Regions from separate parts of the Streptomyces sp. NPDC048277 genome, predicted to be linked through region 1. Evidence: riboswitches for the same ligand, from Rfam matches in the RefSeq annotation. Region 1 holds a riboswitch; the other holds the start of a gene.
The links. A riboswitch is a leader RNA that binds a small molecule or an ion and turns the genes downstream of it on or off. The one in region 1 is predicted to bind cobalamin.
Positions count from the first base shown of each region.

Region 2: it holds a riboswitch for cobalamin, as region 1 does, so the genes downstream of both, AB0D85_RS50245 (ABC transporter substrate-binding protein) here and AB0D85_RS15960 (CbtB-domain containing protein) in region 1, are expected to answer to the same signal.

Region 1 covers NZ_JBEZLQ010000006.1:157,568-162,171, reverse strand. The annotation lists gene pgm (phosphoglucomutase (alpha-D-glucose-1,6-bisphosphate-dependent)) at 1-772, opposite strand, end outside; gene AB0D85_RS15970 (hypothetical protein) at 1,055-1,219, shown strand; gene AB0D85_RS15965 (CbtA family protein) at 1,278-2,033, opposite strand; gene AB0D85_RS15960 (CbtB-domain containing protein) at 2,056-2,277, opposite strand; cobalamin riboswitch at 2,314-2,454, opposite strand; gene AB0D85_RS15955 (enoyl-CoA hydratase/isomerase family protein) at 2,522-3,565, opposite strand; gene AB0D85_RS15950 (acyl-CoA dehydrogenase family protein) at 3,735-4,604, opposite strand, start outside.
Region 2 covers NZ_JBEZLQ010000050.1:10,678-15,281, forward strand. The annotation lists gene AB0D85_RS50240 (ATP-binding protein) at 7-897, opposite strand; cobalamin riboswitch at 953-1,130, shown strand; gene AB0D85_RS50245 (ABC transporter substrate-binding protein) at 1,185-2,240, shown strand; gene AB0D85_RS50250 (iron chelate uptake ABC transporter family permease subunit) at 2,237-3,250, shown strand; gene AB0D85_RS50255 (ABC transporter ATP-binding protein) at 3,247-4,074, shown strand; gene AB0D85_RS50260 ((2Fe-2S) ferredoxin domain-containing protein) at 4,055-4,444, shown strand; gene rpsN (30S ribosomal protein S14) at 4,567-4,604, opposite strand, start outside.

The DNA of each region.
Region 1 (4,604 bases):
CTACGGTGAGGTCGAGCCCATGGCGTTCGGCGATGCGGCCCCAGTACGCGACGGAGGCCCCGCCGAGCGGGTCGGCGCCGATGCGCAGCCCGGACGCGCGGATCGCGTCGAGGTCGAGGACGCTGGGCAGGTCGTCGACGTAGACGCCCATGAAGTCGTACCGGCCGGTGGTGGGCGCGGCCAGCGCACGCTCGTACGGGATGCGCTGTACGTCCTTCAGCCCGCCCGCGATGATCTGGTTGGCGCGGTCCTGGATCCAGGAGGTGGCGTCGGAGGCGGCGGGGCCGCCGCTGGGCGGGTTGTACTTGAAGCCGCCGTCGGCGGGCGGGTTGTGCGAGGGCGTGACGACGACGCCGTCCGCGAGGCCGGTCGTACGGCCGCGGTTGTGGGTGAGGATGGCGTGCGAGACGGCGGGGGTGGGGGTGTAGCCGTCGGCGCTGTCGACGAGGACGGTCACGCCGTTGGCGGCGAAGACCTCCAGCGCCGTGACCTTGGCGGGCTCGGACAGGGCGTGGGTGTCGGCGCCCAGGAAGAGGGGGCCGTCGGTACCCTGGCCGCTCCGGTACTCGCAGATGGCCTGGCTGGTGGCTGCGATGTGGTCCTCGTTGAACGCGGTCGTCAGCGACGATCCGCGGTGTCCCGAGGTGCCGAACGCGACCCGCTGGTTCGGGTCGGCCGGGTCGGGGTGCAGCGCGTAGTAGGCCGTGACCAGCCGGGCCACGTCGACGAGGTCCTCCGGAGCCGCCGGCCGGCCCGCTCGCTCATGCGGCATGAGTCCACTTCCTCCGCAGTCGTTGATCGATCACTCGACGCCCATCTTTCCTTGCCTGCGCCACCGGACGCGAGTGCGGCACCGGCCGCACGCCGAAGACACGGCGGGTTCACGGCTGGTTCACAGCGGGCCGCCGAGGATACGCGGAGCACGCGGCGCGCGGTGGACGGTCGTGCGAACCGCTCACGAACGGGTGCCGCGGACGTTCCGGAAGGCCGCCGACGGGACATACTGAACATCAGTCAACTCCCGCGCCCCCGGGCCCTCACGAGAGGACGCACCGTGGAGAACTCCCTCGCGCCCGCCGCCCAGGACCGCTACGACACCTACCTGGACCATGTGAGGCACTGCCCCGACTGCCGTCCCGTGCGCTGCCGGACGGGCCAGGCCCTGGTGCGGGCCTACCTCGCGACCACCCGGCCGGAGGCGGACGCCCCCGAGCGCTGACCGTGCGGGCGCACGCGAGAAGGCCCCCGGACGGTTCCGAAGGGCCCTCGCGTGTCGTTCAGTGTGCCGCGGACACCGTCCGCGCGGCGGCCGGAGCCTTCGCCGGCCTCGGGTGGAGCACGCGCTCGGCCAACTCGCCGAAGAGCAGCCCGAATCCGCCCCAGAGCGTCAGCTGGATGGCCAGTGCCGAGAGCCGGAACCGCCACAGCAGGGTGGCCGGGAAGTCCTTCGGCACCTCGTTGACGGCGGGCAGGAACTGGTACGCCAGCCCGATCACGACGGCGAACGCGACCACCGCGAGCACGGTCGCCCACCAGGTGCCCAGTCTCGGCCGGAGCCGCTTGCCGAGGATGGTCGCGGCCACCGCCAGCAGCACGCTGAGCAGCATCATCAGGAAGTACAGGGTGGTGCGCTTGCCGATGGTGTCCGGGTCGCCCACCGACGGCGGGTTGGCCGGGTACTTGAGGAACGGCACCACGTACACGGCGAGCAGCGCGCAGCCCGACAGCAGCAGCGCCGTCGCCCGCGGCGAGAAGCGCCCGACACGGCCGAGGGCGAAGCTGAAGGCGAGGGCGGCGATACCGCCGAAGGCGACCCCGTAGACCAGCACGCCGGTGGCCAGGCCCGCGGTGGACTGCAGGGAGCGGGAGACGACCGCCATCTCGTGCTCGTGCGAGTGGGCGTCCTCGAAACTGATCGCCTTGTCGACGTTCGGTTCACCGAGCAGGTAGGCGACGATCAGGGCGAGCGCGCCGGCGGCCAGGCCGGCGAGCATGCCCCGTACCAGGAGGTTCCGTACCGTTGCGGAGTTCATGAGGTGTTCGGCGTCCCTCGCGTCAGTGGCAGGGGAAGCCGAGCAGGTGGCGGGCGTCGTGCACCCATTCGTGGACGTCCGTGCCGTTGAACACGGAGGTGGCGCCCTGCTCGGCGCCGACGAAGTAGAGCAGGACGAGCATCAGGATGCCGAAGAAGACCGCCCAGGGAGCTATCGCGGACAGCGGCAGCTTGGCGGGAACGGCGGGGGTGTTGGCTGTCGGCGGAGCGACGGTCTGCGCCATGGCAGGACCTCCTCTGGGAGTTCGCGTCCCATCTCGGTGGTGCACATGACGACGGCCACGGGTCTGACTCACAAGCGCCCGGGGGCTCTTGCATACAGTGGCGCGACCGTTCCGGATTCCCACCGGCTTCCGTCTCGCCGTCGTCGATATCGGACAGACCGTACCGCGTGTCAGGGGCACGGCCAAGACCGCGTCACCGGGCGTGATCTTCATCTCCTGCCTGCTGGGCGGTCGACGGCCCGCCTCATCCGGGCGGGGCGAGACCCAGTTCGCGCTCGCCGAGCGGGGCGAAGAAGCGGTCGACATCGGCGTCGGTGACCTCGGCGAGGGTGGCCGGGGACCAGCGCGGGTCGCGGTCCTTGTCGACGACCTGGGCGCGGATGCCCTCCACCAGGTCAGGGGTGGCGAGGGTCGCGCAGGAGACGCGGTACTCCTGGTCCAGGACCCGCTCCAGCGAACCGAGTCGCCGGGCGCGGCGCAGTGCCTCCAGGGTGACCTTGAGGGAGGTCGGTGACCTGGTGAGGAGGGTCTCCGCCGCCTGCTTCGCGGCCGGGTCGCCGTGCGCCGACAGCCGCCGGACGATCTCCTCGACCGTGTCGGCCGGGTAGCAGGCGTCGATCCACGCCCGGTGGCCGGCCAGCTCCCCGTCGGGCGCCGACCGCGCATGGCGCGCGAGCGCTTCCGGTACGGGCAGTTCGGCGAGGTCGTCGAGGAACGCCGGGATCGAGGCGGACGGCATGAAGTGGTCGGCGAGTCCGCACAGCAGCGCGTCGGCGGCGCCGATCCCCGCGCCGGTCAGGGCGAGATGGGTGCCCAGTTCGCCGGGGGCCAGGGCGAGCAGACGGGTGCCGCCGACGTCGGGGACGAAGCCGATGCCCGTCTCCGGCATGGCGATCCGTGACCGCTCGGTGGTGATGCGGACGCTGCCGTGCGCGGAGACGCCGACACCGCCGCCCATCACGATGCCGTCCATGATCGCGACGTACGGCTTGGGGTAGCGGGCGATCCTGGCGTTGAGGTGGTACTCGTCGTACCAGAAGGCGGCCGAGGCGGTGCCGTCCCCGTCGCGGGCGTCGTCGTGGACGGCGCGGATGTCGCCGCCCGCGCACAGGCCGCGCTCCCCCGCACCGGTGATGACCACGGTCTCGACGGCCGGATCGTGCTCCCAGGCCGTCAGGGCGTCGGCGATGCACAGCACCATCGCGTGCGAGAGCGCGTTGATGGCCTTCGGCCGGTTGAGGGTGAGGTGTGCGGCCCGGCCGGTCGTGTGCAGCAGGACGTCGCTCATCGGGACGCCTCCGTCAGGTCGCGGGCCACGGTGACACGCATGATCTCGTCGGTTCCTTCCAGGGTCTGATGGGCACATCGGTCACGGACGATCTTCTCGCGGCCGGTCCGCCCGCAGCGCGACGGCCCGCCGGAGGGCGTCCCGGCGGGCCGCCGTCTGATCCCCCGCCTCAGGCCTCCAGTCCGCCGCGCTTCATCAACTGCGCGGCGATCACGTTGCGTTGGATTTCGTTCGTGCCCTCGCCGACGATCATCAGCGGGGCGTCGCGGAAGTAGCGCTCCACGTCGAACTCGGTGGAGTAGCCGTAACCGCCGTGGATGCGGACGGCGTTGAGCGCGATCTGCATGGCGGTCTCGGAGGCGAAGAGCTTGGCCATGCCGGCCTCCATGTCCACCCGGCGCCCCGCGTCGGCCTCGCGGGCGGCGTGGAGGGTGAGCTGGCGGGCGGCGGTGAGCGAAGTCGCCATGTCGGCGAGGTAGTTGCCGATGGACTGGTGCTGCCAGATGGGCTTGCCGAACGACTCACGCTGCTGCGCGTAGGCGAGGGAGTCCTCCAGGGCGGCGCGGCCGACGCCGAGGGCGCGGGCGGCGACCTGGAGTCGGCCGGTCTCCAGGCCCTTCATCATCTGTGCGAAGCCCTTGCCCTCGGCACCGCCGAGGACGGCGTCGGCGGGCGCCCGGTAGTCCTCGAAGACCAGCTCGCAGCTCTCCACGCCCTTGTAGCCCAGCTTGGGCAGGTCGCGGGAGACGGTCAGGCCCGGCCCGTGCTCGACGAGGAGGACGGAGATGCCCCGGTGCGCGGGGTCGGCGTCGGGATCCGTCTTGCACAGCAGGGCGATCAGGCCCGATCGCCTGGAGTTCGTGATCCAGGTCTTCGTACCGTTCACCGCGTAGCCGTCGGCGACCGGGCGGGCGATGGTGCGCAGGGCCTGGAGGTCCGAGCCGCCGCCCGGTTCGGTGAGGGCCATGGTCGCCCGGATCGCTCCGGTCGCCATCCTCGGCAGGTAGCGCCGCTTCTGCTCCTGCGTACCGAAGTGCAG
Region 2 (4,604 bases), on a different contig from region 1:
GCCTCGTCAGGCGAATGAGAAGTGCGCCGCGGCCTCCGTGGGCGTGGCTCCTTGAAGGCGCCCGGGGACGTCGTGGACGGCGTCCGCGCCCTCGGCGCGCAGTTGGTCGGCCCCGGCGTGACGGGCCATGACCGCGGCGTAGGCGCGGACGTCCGCGGCGGTGACGTCGGTGCGGCCGCGCTCCGCGTGCTGTCGGAGAAGAGTGCCGAGGTCCGGGGTGAATCGCAGCATGGTCACCGGGGCGTGGAAGCGCCTGGCGATGGCGATGAGCCGGGTGCGTGCCTGTGGGGTGACGTTCGTGGACTCGGCGACCGCTGTGTGTCCTGCGGCGAGCCGGGCGGCGATCCTGCGGTCGCGTTCCTCGAAGATTCGCGCGTCCGCCGCGTCGGGGGCCACGTCGCCGGGTGAGGTACCGAGGAGTTCCGCGCGGATCTCGTCGCTGGAGACCACGGCGCCCTCGTCGATCCGGCCATGCGCGATCAGTGCCCGTACGAAGCTGGTCTTGCCGGAGGCCGGTGGGCCCACGAGGAGCACGAGTCCCGTCGGCACGCGCGTCGGCCCGGGGCCGCCCGGCGGGTGAGGTGCGAGGTACAGGCCGCCCGCGCAGTCCAGGGCCTCTTCCGCCGAGCCGGCCGGCAGACCGCTGGAGAGGATGTCGTCCCGGTAGCCGTCGCTGCCCGCGTCGTAGCGGGCGAAGCCCCAGGTGTGCAGGACGCCGGTGAAGCGCAGGCGGCACAGCGGCAGCCGCTCGCCGTCCCTCAACTCGCCGTCCACATAGGCGAATCCGGCTCGGAATCGGACGTGGACCCGGGTGAGTTGCGGCCAGTGCTCGGTCGCGTGGGCGTTGAGTTGCCGGCGCAGGTGGTACTGCATGGACTCGGGCGGGTTCTTCGGCACGGCCCCATCCTGCAGCCCCCGACCGGCCCTCCACGATCCGATCACGGGCCGATCTTGATAACCTCTCAGAGCCAGTCGTGCCACATCCGTGGTCAGGGAATCCGGTGCGAATCCGGAGCTGACGCGCAGCGGTGAGGGGGACGGGCGGGGTACGCATGCCACTGGGAGACCGGGAAGGCGCCCCGGCCGGACGAACCCGAGTCCGAAGACCTGCTGGCACCTTCGCGCCCCGGCGCGGAGGGACGACCGTAGGCCAGGCTCCGCGTACGAGCCCCGACCCCAAAGGCATGCCCGTGCTCCGCACCCCCGCCGTTCTGCGCACCCCGGCGCTTCTCCTCACCTCCGCCCTGCTGCTCACCGCCTGCGGCTCCTCCGGCGGCGACAACGACGCGAAGACAGGGCGGACCGCTGCCGCCGGATACCCGGTCACCCTCGACAACTGCGGTGACAAGGTCACCCTGAAGTCGGCCCCGAAGCGGGCCGTCTCCCTCAACCAGGGCACCACCGAGATCCTGCTCTCCCTCGGCCTGGCCGACCGCATGGCCGGTACGGCCACCTGGACCGACCCGGTGATGAAGGGCCTGGAGAAGGCCAACGCGTCCGTGCCGCGCCTCGCCGACAACAACCCCTCCTTCGAGAAGGTCCTGGACGCCGAACCCGACTTCGTCACCGCCTCGTTCGTCTCCACCCTCGGCACGGGCGGGGTCGCCACCCGCGAGCAGTTCGAGAAGCTGGGCGTGCCCACGTACGTCTCGCCGTCCGACTGCTCCGAGGGCAAGGACAACGACAGCGGCGGCGACGGATCGCGCTCCACACCCCTCACCCTCGACGCCGTGTACGGCGAGATACGCGATCTGGCCCGCGCCTTCGACGTCGAGAAGCGGGGCGAGACGCTCGTGGCTTCACTGGAGAAGCGGGTGAGCACGGCCACCGCCGGACTGCACGCCTCGGACGTGTCCCTCATGTACTGGTTCGCCAACTCCCAGTCGCCCTACCTGGCCGGTTGCTGCGGCGCGCCCGGCGCCATCACCCGTGCCGTCGGCGCGAAGAACGCGTTCGCCGACACCCACGACGAGTGGCCCCAGATCAGCTGGGAGACCGTCGCCGACCGCGACCCCGATGTCATCGTCATCGGCGACCTGACCCGCAAGCAGCAGACCGCGGAGACCGCGAAGGCGAAGATCCACTACCTGGAGACCAACCCCGCCACCCGCAATCTGACCGCAGTGAAGAAGAAGCGGTACGTCCTGCTGAGCGGGCAGGCCATGAACCCGTCCATCCGCACGGTCGAAGGGATCGAGAAGGTCGCAGCCGGTCTGCGTGACTTCGGGCTCGCCAAGTGAGCGTCCGTGCCCTGCTGTCGGCGGGCGGGGGCCTGCTCGCGCTGCTCGTGTCGATCGCCGTGGCGGTGACGATCGGCCCCGCCGACATCTCCACCGGTGACGTCTGGGCGTCCGTCGCGGCCCATCTCGGGCTCGGCGAGAGCACGTTGGCGCCGCTGCGGGACGGCATCGTGTGGAACCTGCGGATGCCGCGCACCCTGCTCGCCGCCGTGTGCGGGGCCGGACTCGCCGTGTGCGGCGCGGTCATGCAGTCGCTGCTGCGCAATCCGCTCGCCGACCCGTTCGTGCTCGGGGTCTCCTCCGGCGCGTCCACGGGAGCGGTCGCCGTCGTCGTACTCGGCGTGGGCGGAGGCGTCGTGTCGCTGTCGGCGGGCGCCTTCCTCGGCGCGCTGCTCTCCTTCGCCCTGGTGCTGCTGCTCAGCCACACCCTCGGCGGCAGCACCGACCGGGTGGTGCTGTCCGGCGTGGCCGCCATGCAGCTGTTCTCCGCGCTGACCTCCTTCATCGTGCTGACCTCCGCCGACGCCGAGACCACCCGGGGCGTCCTGTTCTGGCTGCTCGGCTCGCTGACCGGCGCGGACTGGGGGCAGGTGCTGCTGTGCGCCGTCGTGCTCGCCGTGGTCCTCACGGTGTGCCTCGGGTACGCCCGTACTCTGGACGCCTTCGCCTTCGGCGACGAGGCCGCCGCCGGACTCGGTGTCCATGTCGCCCGTACCCGCCTGGTCCTGCTCTCGGCGACCGCGCTGCTCACCGCCGCGCTGGTCAGCTGCGCGGGCGCGATCGGCTTCGTCGGTCTGGTCCTCCCGCACGTCACCCGCGCCCTGACCGGCGCCGGCCACGCTCGCCTCCTGCCGGTCACGGCCCTGACCGGGGCGGTCTTCCTGGTGTGGGTGGACACCCTGGCCCGAACCGTCCTCGACCCCCAGGAGGTCCCGGTGGGCGTGGTGACGTCCCTGATCGGCGTGCCGGCGTTCGTGGCCGTGCTCTACCGCGGACGGAGCAGGGCATGACCAGCCTCCACGCGGACGGTGTCGTACGGCGCTTGGGAGACAAGGTCGTCGTCGACTGCGTCACCCTCACCCTGCGCCCCGGCGACACCGTCGGCATCCTCGGCCCCAACGGCTCTGGAAAATCGACCCTGTTGAGGCTGCTGGCCGGGGTCCTCGCCCCCACCGCCGGAGTCGTCACCCTGGACGGCCGCCCGCTCACCGAGGTCGGCCGCCGTGCCACCGCCCGCCGTATCGCCACCGTGGCCCAGCACACCGACACCCAGACCGAACTGACCGTCCGAGACGTCGTCGCCCTCGGCCGCGTCCCGCACCGCCGCGCCTGGACACCCCCGACGACGGCCGACGCGGCAGCCGTCACCGAGGCCCTGCGGCGCACCGGACTGACCGACCGGGCCGGCCAGTCCTGGCACACCCTCTCCGGCGGCGAACGCCAGCGCACCCAGATCGCCCGCGCCCTCGCCCAGCAACCCCGCGAACTCCTCCTCGACGAACCCACCAACCACCTCGACATCCAGCACCAGCTCGACCTCCTGGAACTGATCGCCGGCCTGCCGGTCACCACCGTCATCGCCCTGCACGACCTCAACCTCGCCGCGATGTACTGCGACCGCCTGCTCGTCCTGCGCGAGGGCCGAGTCGTCGCGGAAGACACCCCGGCCGAGGTCCTGACACCCGCCCTCATCGAGCGGGTCTACGGCGTGCGGGCCGAGGTCACCCACGACCACGGCCACCCCGTGATCCGTTTCCTGCGCCCGGCCGCCCGGGACGGATCTCCCCCGAACCCCAAGAGGAGCGCGCCGAGCGATGCCCCGACGGCAACCTGAAGAACGACGTACCGAGCACACCCCCGCCGCACCGACACCCTGTCGCATCGTCGTCTGCCGGGACTGCTGCTGCGGAACCCGGAAAGTGTCCGGCATCGATCACGACAGGCAGGTCGCGCGTCTGGCCGAGAGCGCCCCCGTACGTGTCTCGGACTGCCTCGACGTGTGCGAACACGCCAACGTGATCGTCGTGCAGCCCTCCGCGGCCGCACGCGCCGCAGGCGCCCGCCCGGTCTGGCTCGGCCTCGTCAACGACCCGGACGCCACCGAGGACATCGCCGCCTGGGTTCAGGCCGGCGGCCCCGGCGTCGCCCCCTGCCCCGACATCCTCGGCCTCTACGTCTTCACACCGCCCCGGCGAACACGATGACCGGGACTTCGTAGTTCTGGCGCGGCGCTCCGAATGATCGGAGCCTGACCTGCCTTCTGCGCGTGTGCGCAGAGTCAGGCACAGGCGTCACGATCACCGCGAGAACATCGGGAACGTCCTGTTCACCAACTGCTCTTGGTCACGCCGGGGAGTTCGCCCG